DNA from 3 places in the Rossellomorea sp. DA94 genome. Region 3 is predicted to be linked to each of the others. Evidence: riboswitches for the same ligand, from Rfam matches in the RefSeq annotation. Region 3 holds a riboswitch; each other region holds the start of a gene.

Region 1 (3,278 bases), 450 kb from region 3:
CGGATGATTTTCTCCAGTGGAACATCGTGGGTTTCGATCAGCAGATGAATGTGGTTGGACATCAAACAGTAGGCGTGGATGGTAAATGGGTCCTTATCTTTCGTTTCCTGCAAATACCTTACATACTTCTTACGGTCTTCATCATCATGAAACAGATCCTGCTTCCGGTTCCCCCTCGCCGTCACATGATACGTCGTTCCCGGACTCCAATTCCGAGGCGTTCGAACCATAACATCACTCCTTTTCTTAAATCTCCTAATCTTACACTTTACCTATTCGACACAAATGCGTAAAATCCTCTTTTTTATTGAGGGACGGACCTCTATTCATTCACAAATCTCTGTAAATGAAACGGGTAGCGAGGTCCGTCCCTCTTCCTATCTCTCTCTTCTGTCGTAGTCAAGATTGGTGATGCTTCTGTGTGTGTAGTAGATGATTCGCTGTTTGCCATGATGTTTCGTACTGAATATCAAATTCGACTCCGGTTTCATCTGGATCCATGTGATGACTTTCTTTTCTCCCCTTGTTGAAAGACTGGCCACTCTTCCTTTTGGTTGTTCCCCCACTCTATCTCCACCTTTTCCCCCAATTCGACAAAATTACAATTATATTTACATTTTAATACGTTTTCCTGTAATTTTGTATACCTTTTCCAAATTACCTTGAATCGTAATCAAAATAACGATTTCAAAACGTGTAATTTCCTAATACATGAACATAAAAGCTTTATCTTGAAGAAAAAAGGGATAGTCGGTGAAAACAATGGATTTACATGTAGAATTACAGCATTATCGCAATGATGTATTCGAGCTTACCCAGAGAGAAGCTGCCCTTCGCCTGAACATCAGCCAGGACGCACTATCAAACTACGAAAATGGTGAAAGGGACATCCCCTACAAGATGCTGCTTACCTTTAAGGAAGTCTATAAAATCCCGACCTATGAAATGAACCGGATCATGTTAGGTGAGGAAAGCGACGGCCTTGGACAGAGCCACGACCCCATGATTCTGAGAGAAACCTTTGAAGACGGAGAAACAAAAGAAATCCTGAAAACCCTCGGGGAACACCCCAAATTCAAACGAACCCTTTCATCCCTCTCCTACTTCACAGACAAGCGCAAAGAAAAATTCATCGCCCACGTGAACCACTTCTATCAGACAATGAAGGGATGGTAGAATCCTTGGGAGGGACGGACCTCACTATCCGCAACTTAAACCCTGTTATACCGGGGTTTCCGTTCCTATCTACTCATAAAAGTGAGGTCCGTCCCTCTATCTGGTGAGGTCACCTACCAAAAAAAGCGCCTAGATACCCGATATTGGGGTCTAGAGCGCTTTTTGATTTGTATCTATGGTGTATCCTGATTGAAGTTCTTGTTTGAGCCAGTGGATCATGGTGTTGGTGTCCATGTTTCCTTGTTGACCTTTGTCGAACGCTTTTTGGATCACATTCAGAATATGCTGATCACCGTTCACATTTCTTTTCAAAATGACAACCTCCTACATCATTAAACAGTTTATATCACTTTATTACACTATTAGACGGCATTTCAAACATCAATTTTATGCTATATTACCAGAAAAAACCACTAAATGGAAGATGAAATTTATGAGAATTGTCTTAAAATATGACTATATAACTATTCAACTTCTCTACCTTTTTGTCGATATAATAGTGGTATGGCCATGAAAAGTGGCAAAATCATCGAAAGGTGATGACGCCAAAGCTAAAGGGGCTATCACAGTCAGCTACCAAACCAAGGAGGAATTATTTTGTCGTTTTTGACACCGGAAGAAATAGTAGTAAAGAAGAAAGCTCGAAAAATGTGGATGTACATAAGTTTATTTGTTTTTACTGTCGCGCTTATTGCGGGCACAACATTTTTAACGTACAACATGTAAAAGCGTCTTGAGGCGCTTTTTTAATTTTATAAATTTTCATTCTACAATTTATGGAAACTTTCGGGGTTTTTCGATAGAATAAGAGGAGTAATCTAAACTAGTTGGAGGCAACCATTTATGCATAAAGAAGTTAAACTCATCAGGGGATTAAGACAACCATCCTACTTCTTTTATCAATTAAAGGTAATGGAAGTATTAAGAGGATATAAACAAAAAATTCTCCTTATCTTTCTATTGTCAGCCCTTGTCTTTGGCCTCATTTCTTCCTTTGGAATCGGAATGGATCCTCTTTCAAAGGAACTGACGAAACTTTCGCCCTTCACATTTGAGATGGAAAAGTTCTTGTTTCTATTAGGAAGAATCATTTCTGGAATATTATATGCGGCTGTAATTCTGTTTGTACCAGCTCTGATATTCTGGACCATTTCAGACGAAGGTGAATATCGCAAGCTTGTTATCACGCAAAGCTTAGTTCTTATCATTTTATTAATTGAAAGACTAACGTACATTCCTTTATCCATTTTCCTTTCACTTGATTGGTTCTCATCGCCCCTATCACTCGGAGTAATCGCTCAATACTTAACCGATAAACCATGGGTCATCTATTTCCTGGGCTGTTTCTCCCTATTTAAGATATGGGTTTTCTATATTCAATACAAAGGTGTCAAAAAGCTCACCCAACAAAAAAACTGGCTCATCTGGCTCGTGATTTTGTTAACGAATCTACTATTCTGGGCTGCTACTGCATCTCTTGCATTCCTGAATTTATCCACTCTAATCTAACTATTTAAAGGCTGTGAACAATCATGAACAAACGAAGCATATTCTATACCACCCTCACTGTCTCGCTCCTTTTTATAGGTGCCAATACATATCTCATCGAAAAAGCGGACAGTAAAGTCGACCGGGAAGTCCGTGTCGCCGTATGGGAACCCGTTAACAAAGGGGCTCTCGCCAAAGAAATGCCGAAAGCAGGAGTCGTCGCTTCCGAAGAAGAAAATTACATCTATTTTAACGATGAATTCGGTTCCTTCAAAAAGTTCCTCGTCAAAGAAGGGGATCAGGTCAAATCCGGAACACCCCTCTATGAATATGAAGTAACCGATCAATCTCAGCAAAAAAGCGTATTGGAATCAGAAGCTGATCAACTCGAAGACGAAATCGACAGCATCGAAAACAATATTTCCGACCTGAAGCGACTTGAATCATCCCTCCCATCAGGGTCTACAGATGATAAAGAAATTCCCATCGACGCCAGTGCCCTTCAATCGGAATATGATTTAAAAAAAGAGATTGCCGCGAAAGAGCTGGAAATCGATCGCCTTGAAAGCCAAATCGACAATCTCGAGCGCCAAATCAAGGATATCGAATCATAC
Region 2 (3,278 bases), 780 kb from region 3:
ATATTAGATTTTACCCCCTTTATCTATCAAGTAAACGGATTAATTCTATTAATGGGTTGCCTGATCGGGGCTTGGGGAAGCTTTATGTCTGTGCGTAAATTCTTAAAAGTGTAAAATTTGATAGGTTGATAGAAGCTGAAAGGAGCATGCCGCTTGAACAAGAAGTATTTCATATCATTATCTATTGCAGCAGCATTAACAATCGGAAGTCTACCAACGTTAGCAACCACTGCTAGCGCTAACTCCTCCGTGGAGGACTTGAAGAAACAGCAGGACGACGTTTCATCTAAAAAAGAAGAGATCAATGGCAAGATTAGTGAAAAAAATTCTCAAATCGACCAAACGATCAATAAACAAAAAGACCTTGAATCACAGATTGCCGAAATCAGTACGAAATTAAAAGATACAGAAACGAAGATTGCCGAAAAAACAAAAGAAATTGATGAAACAACAGCAAAGATCAATAAACTTAAAGCGGATATTGAAGAGTTAAAGAAGAAGATTGAAGAGCGTAATGAACTTCTGAAGGAACGTGCTCGTGCCATTCAGGAAAAAGGCGGCTCTGCCAATTACCTAGACGTACTACTAGGAGCGGAAAGCTTCGGAGACTTCATCAACCGTGTCACAGCAGTGAATACCATTGTAAGTGCAGACAAAAAGATCATGGACGAACAGAAACGTGATCAAGAGGAATTAGAGAAGAAGCAAGCGGAAGTGGAAAAGGAGCTTGCTGATCTAGAATCGTCTAAAGCAAACTTGGAATCGTTGAAGAAAGACCTTGATAGTCAAAAGGCTAAAAAAGCTGAATTATTTAAGCAGCTGGAAGCTCAACAGGCTTCATTAAAAGTAGAAAAAGCCGATCTTGAGAAAGAGTCCGATGAACTTTCAAAAATGGAACATCAGCTTGAAGGTGAAATCCAGGCTGAGCAAGCACGTCTGGCAGAATTAGCCCGTCAGCGTGAAATCGAACGTAAGCGCCAGGCAGAAGCGGAAGCGGCGAAGCGTGCAGCAGCACAACAGCAGGCGACAGCAAGCAGCAGCGGCGGGTCTTCATCAGCATCAGTAGCTCCTGAAGAAACAGCTCCAAGTGCCCCTGTAAGTGCAGGAGCATGGACAGCACCAGCACGTGGAACAATCACAACCAACTTTGGTTGGGATGTCTTAAATGGTGAGCGACGTTTCCACTACGGTACAGACATTGCGGCACGTGGAAGTGTTCCAATCTCTGCAGCAGCAGATGGTTATGTCATCAAGAGCCATTACAGCTCAAGCTACGGTAACGTAGTGTACATCACTCACTCTATTAACGGTCAAATGTTTACCACTGTGTATGCCCACATGTCTTCTTCATTAGTGAGCACTGGACAAGCAGTAAATAAAGGTGACAAAATCGGTTACATGGGTAACACAGGTTACTCTTTCGGACAGCATTTACACTTTGAACTATACAGAGGTTCATGGAGTGCGTCACACGCTAATGCTGTTAACCCACGTCAATATATTAACTTTTAAGTTTTAAAAGTCCCTCTTCTATTTTGAAGGGGGACTTTTTTGAGTGAAGGCGGAGGAACTCTTTCTTCCAACTACTTGTAAAGATTGTTAACTGGTAAATCAACAACTTGTTTACGAAAGACTGTTTTCATATCCTTATTTTTCTAGTATAATGGCAATATTCAAGTGATTTTTCGAAAAAGGCAAACTAATTGAAAGATTAGGACGCAAAACCACGGGTCTACCATTTTTATTAAAATAATGATCGCCGGGTTACCGAAAACAATGGAAGCAATGAATACTAATTCGAATCTTTTTCTAGTATCATTCAGCCTGCCTTTTTGGTGGGCTTTTTCTCTGGGAATGTTCGTTTTTGTTGGATTTGAATCTGTACGAAGGATGATGATGTTGGAGTTAGCAGATATAAAAAGACAATTAAGAAGTTTCTGCAGAAGAAATCGCACAGCATTGAAGTACACTCATATTGGTGAGTACTCTGCGGAAGAAGTGTGTGAGATGTTTATTGAATGTGTCGGAATCGAAGAGATACAAAAGATTCTACATGACATTGACATTATCAATCAACGCGGTGGAGATACCGTCAAATACTTCATGCTCATCCTCGAAGGATTGAGAGCTGCTTAAGATTTAGATTCCTTCACAGGGGAGCATATTTTCACGTCGTATACGAAAGGATCCTTCAGAGAGGGATCCTTTTTTGCCGGGAAAAGAGCACTATCACCGTCTGTAATCATGACGGTAAGGGATACACTATGAGTAAATCACTTGCCTGAATGATGGAAATTTAAGATACTAATACATAATAGGGTATATATTTCGAACGGAGGAAACGTCATGACCGGACACTTATTCGAACATCACAAAGCTTCAAAGCTGCTTGACCCGGAACGACAAGAGCTTGTACCAGTGGATAATGTATTAAAGTTGCTTCAATTGAGGAAGGAGGATATCGTTGCCGATCTAGGCTGCGGGAATGGCTATCTAACCCTTCCGATTGCCAAAGAGGTGGAGACGAAGGTCCAGGCGGTAGACCTGCAGCAGGAGATGCTTGAGTACCTTAAACATCGTGCTGGGGAAGAAAACATAGATAATATCGTGTATGTAAAGTCGTCTCTTGAATACCTTAGCTTTAACAAAAGTACATTGGATAGGGCCGTTTCTGCCTTCGTCTTACATGAAGTGCCGGACCTGATCAAAGTCTTTCAGGATCTTCACGATATGCTGAAGGACGATGGAATCTGGTTGATTCTTGATTGGGAAGCGGTGGAATCGGAAATGGGTCCTCCTTTAGAAGAACGTATACCATCTGAGGAACTTGAACGTCAGCTCAATTCAGGAGGATTCAAGACAACAGTGGGGCATCTGCATCCTTCTGTATACTATATCGTTGTGAGAAAAAACACTTCTTTATGAAAGGTGTAGAACTGAATGGATGAAAGATGGTACACCGTAGGCTCTCTTACTTTCCCATCAATCTGGGGAGCGATCATCGCCTCGTTCATTTTGACCTTTCTTTTCCTCTACTTCTGGAATCGAAAGGCTAGCGACTGGTATTCAAATGGAGTTTTTTACTGCTTGGTCATCTGGAAGCTGAGTGTCATTCTCGTTGATTTTCAAAATGTCATTGAACATCCCATTACGATCCTTTATTTCAATGGTGGAATGTGGGGGTATTGGTTAGGCTTGCTGACAGTGCTTTTATTCATTTTCGTTAAAAGGGTGGATAGGACGTCTCACCTGGTCATTGCCTGGATGAGCACAGTCGT
Region 3 (3,278 bases):
CATGTTAAAAATGGTTTCAATGATGAATAAACTCGACAGCATCCCCCAAATGATCAGCTTTCCATGATAGAAAAGACTTGGTGAGATATTTTTCAAAACATGTGAAAAGAGGATCCGCCCTTTCGACATCCCCTTACTCTGGGCAAATTCAATGTGAGGCTTCAATAACTCTTCTTCCATAATGAAAATGAGGATCCGGAAAAAAGAGATCATCGGGATGATCGACAGCGTAATCATCGGGGCAAGAAAGATCTTCTCCTCCCCGAACTCGGTAAAATTCATCAGTTCCACACCGAAATATTTAAATACATAGACAATCATCAACTGGAGCATGAACGCAAACATTAAATCAGGCACCGTCTCCAAGAGATTCAATGCTTTCTTAAGAACCGATGTGATCGGTCGGGGTAAAAAGACGGTGAAAACGGTAAGAATAAAGGCAATACCAAGCCCTATGCCCAATGCTCCCCCAATAATCTGCAGTGAATACAGGTATGGTCCCCAAAGCATATCGAGGAAATTGACGGTAATCCCTTTATATGAATAACTCCAATTGGCCCCATCCATGAAAACAAAGATGAACTTGATGAACTCCTCCAAGTAGCCAACAACATTATACAGCCCTCTTTCCTTGAACACTTCCGGGGCAATACTCACGGCCAGGATCCCAATTAGACCGAGAATATAATAAAAGATGAACCTGATTGGAAACTTGAGATATTTCATATATTGAATCCCCTTTTATTCTCTTTTTCCTCAGTTTAATAGAAATGTTAAAATTTTTCAATTTTATTTCAAATCTGACAATTCGGTAACAAAAAGAGTGACCCCGCTATGTCAGAGTCACTCTCACCGTCTAAGCCAATAACCGGCTCGGCTTTCCTAAATAAAAGCCCTGTCCAATCGTTATCCCGATTTCCCTTGCCACCTGCATATCCTGTTTTGTTTCGATCCCCTCTAACACAATCAACGTATCACTGCCGTAGAATTGGCTGAAAAAAGAGAGGAACCGCTGTTTCTTTTCATCCTGTGCCAAATTCATGGCGAAATAGCGGTCAAGCTTGATGATTTCCGGTTCATATTCAATGGATTTCTTGATGGAAGACGTCCCCTGCCCGAAATCATCAATCGCATACCAGACACCATATTGCTTCAGTTCCTTCAAAGACTCTTTCAACAACGGATTCTGCCAAAGCTCTTCCGCACTGGACTCATTAATTTCAAGCACAAGACGGCCCTTCATGTCAGAATGGCGGTCCATAAGATCGGAAAAATAGGTGTGAAAGCTCGGGTGCAAAATCGTGGTGATATAAATATTGAGAAACAGTTTACAGTCCCCGATCCCGTTTTCCGAAAAACTTTCAAGTGCCTTTGAAATGGACAACGTATCCAGTTTGTACAAGATATTGGCCTTCATGGCCGATTGAAATACACTTTCGGGATTTTCATTATACTTATTTCGCAAAAGACCCTCATAAGCATAGAGGGTTCGATGTTCACCCATATCATATAATGGCTGAAAATCATGGTAGATAAAGTCGTCTTGGAAAATAGTAAAGATGTTCATAGGACCCCTATACTCTCTCTTTAGTTTTTGGTCTTACCCACAAAAAAAACCACACAAAAACGCATTATCCGCGTTCGCATGTGGTCGGTTGCGCTACTGGCTCCCCTAAATGTAAGCGCCCATCTATCATTTAGGTTCAAAGCCCCCAGTCGAATGGTCAGCTTATAAAGATATTTGTCTTATAAGAAAAATATACCACATAACTAGTACTTATGGGGTGTATTTTCCATAAATTATTTGAAAATTCATAAAGAAAGACTATCTTGAAACAAATGGATTGCCACTAACCCAGAATCTCCATGGATAATCCCTGGCTTCCCCTGTGTTATCAATCCCAATTCGTTTCCCGGCGGAAATGTTTTCAGGTTGATACCCTTCTGTAATCATGAGCGGCGGTTGTAAATAACTCCCCCCATAATCCTCCATGGTAATGCCCAGAGCCTTCGTCAACTTTCCCGGCCCATTGGTCCAATTCTTCTTCACATGACCGGGGCGCCTCGCTTCCATAAGCTCCTGTCCATGAAGAGGCTCTACGGCTCTGATGAGGATCGCTTCAGGCTTCTCCCTTTCTCCGCTCACTACGTTTACGAGGCAGTGAGTATGCATGACGTATGTATAAATGCGGCCAGCTTCATGGAACATCACTTCCGTCCGCTTTGTGCGCCTGTTTCCGTAACTGTGGGCGGCCCTGTCGATCGGCCCCATATAGGCTTCTGTTTCTACAATATAACCTGAAGCGATCCCTTCTTCGGTTTCTTTCACTAACACGCACCCCAACAGAGCTTTGGCAAGCTCCAGCGTCGGCTGCTCGTAAAAGGTTGGGGGCATAGGTGTTCCTTCCATGATTTCACTTCCTTATCTGCATTGTCTAATCTATTTGTACCCTACCTTTGCCTATTTAAATCAAGCATCCACGATTGTAGTAGATTCCACGCCTCGATATTTCAATTCCGGCAACCCTACGCCTCTGGTCCCATTCAAAAATAATCCTATGGCTCATTGTCGTAGTCTCTCCACTGCATTAAAATAAATGTATCAATTGGAAAATCAAACCAAAGCGAGGGATTGAAATGAAAAACGCATTTGCCGTCATGATTGCACTGCTTGCATTGGGGACGCTCTATGTCATCCTAAATGACAATACATCACTGTTTGCAAAAGAAAGTCAGTCAGGAGAACGGATTGAAGTCACGAATAATATCAAACATATCGACCTGGACTTGGAAAACAGCGACACAGAAGTCATACCAACTGACAAGAATGAAGTACAGGTCGATATAGAGGGAAAAGGGACAATGACATTGGCGGTGAACGGAGATACGATTGACGTAGCGGTCAAGCATAAATGGTATCAATGGATTGGATTCAACCGCAAATCAAACGTTACGGTCTATGTTCCGAAAGAATATAGTAACAGCATGGAAATCGATATTGGCGCCGGCAATTTTGTGATGGCTGGAGAATCTGATTCAAAGAAATGGAAGCTCGATGAACTGTCCATTGACATGGGATCTGGGAATATGCAGCTTAAAAACATCGAGACAAATGTGTTCGAACATGATGGCTCTTCAGGGGACCTGGTCGCAAGCGGTCTCACTACAAAGGATGGAAGAGTGGATATCAGTTCGGGGGATGTAGAATTATCAAACTTTGAAGGTCCCCTTGAAGGCGACTTATCCTCAGGGGAATTAACGGTTACCATGGACTCCTT

The links. A riboswitch is a leader RNA that binds a small molecule or an ion and turns the genes downstream of it on or off. The one in region 3 is predicted to bind cyclic di-GMP.
Region 1: another riboswitch for cyclic di-GMP. It lies ahead of P8596_RS22670 (hypothetical protein); the one in region 3 lies ahead of P8596_RS01250 (EAL domain-containing protein).
Region 2: another riboswitch for cyclic di-GMP. It lies ahead of P8596_RS21145 (hypothetical protein); the one in region 3 lies ahead of P8596_RS01250 (EAL domain-containing protein).

The regions. Positions count from the first base shown of each region.
Region 1 is NZ_CP122397.1:4,400,128-4,403,405, forward strand. It holds gene P8596_RS22650 (REP-associated tyrosine transposase) at 1-230, opposite strand, end outside; gene P8596_RS22655 (hypothetical protein) at 378-566, opposite strand; gene P8596_RS22660 (helix-turn-helix domain-containing protein) at 763-1,176, shown strand; gene P8596_RS22665 (hypothetical protein) at 1,327-1,488, opposite strand; cyclic di-GMP riboswitch class I at 1,686-1,757, shown strand; gene P8596_RS22670 (hypothetical protein) at 2,020-2,685, shown strand; gene P8596_RS22675 (efflux RND transporter periplasmic adaptor subunit) at 2,709-3,278, shown strand, end outside.
Region 2 is NZ_CP122397.1:4,068,975-4,072,252, reverse strand. It holds gene ftsX (permease-like cell division protein FtsX) at 1-114, shown strand, start outside; gene P8596_RS21150 (murein hydrolase activator EnvC family protein) at 154-1,512, shown strand; cyclic di-GMP riboswitch class I at 1,684-1,772, shown strand; gene P8596_RS21145 (hypothetical protein) at 1,777-2,136, shown strand; gene P8596_RS21140 (class I SAM-dependent methyltransferase) at 2,347-2,925, shown strand; gene P8596_RS21135 (hypothetical protein) at 2,941-3,278, shown strand, end outside.
Region 3 is NZ_CP122397.1:220,444-223,721, reverse strand. It holds gene P8596_RS01255 (ABC transporter permease subunit) at 1-726, opposite strand, end outside; gene P8596_RS01250 (EAL domain-containing protein) at 857-1,567, opposite strand; cyclic di-GMP riboswitch class II at 1,641-1,721, opposite strand; gene P8596_RS01245 (DNA-3-methyladenine glycosylase) at 1,826-2,410, opposite strand; gene P8596_RS01240 (DUF4097 domain-containing protein) at 2,638-3,278, shown strand, end outside.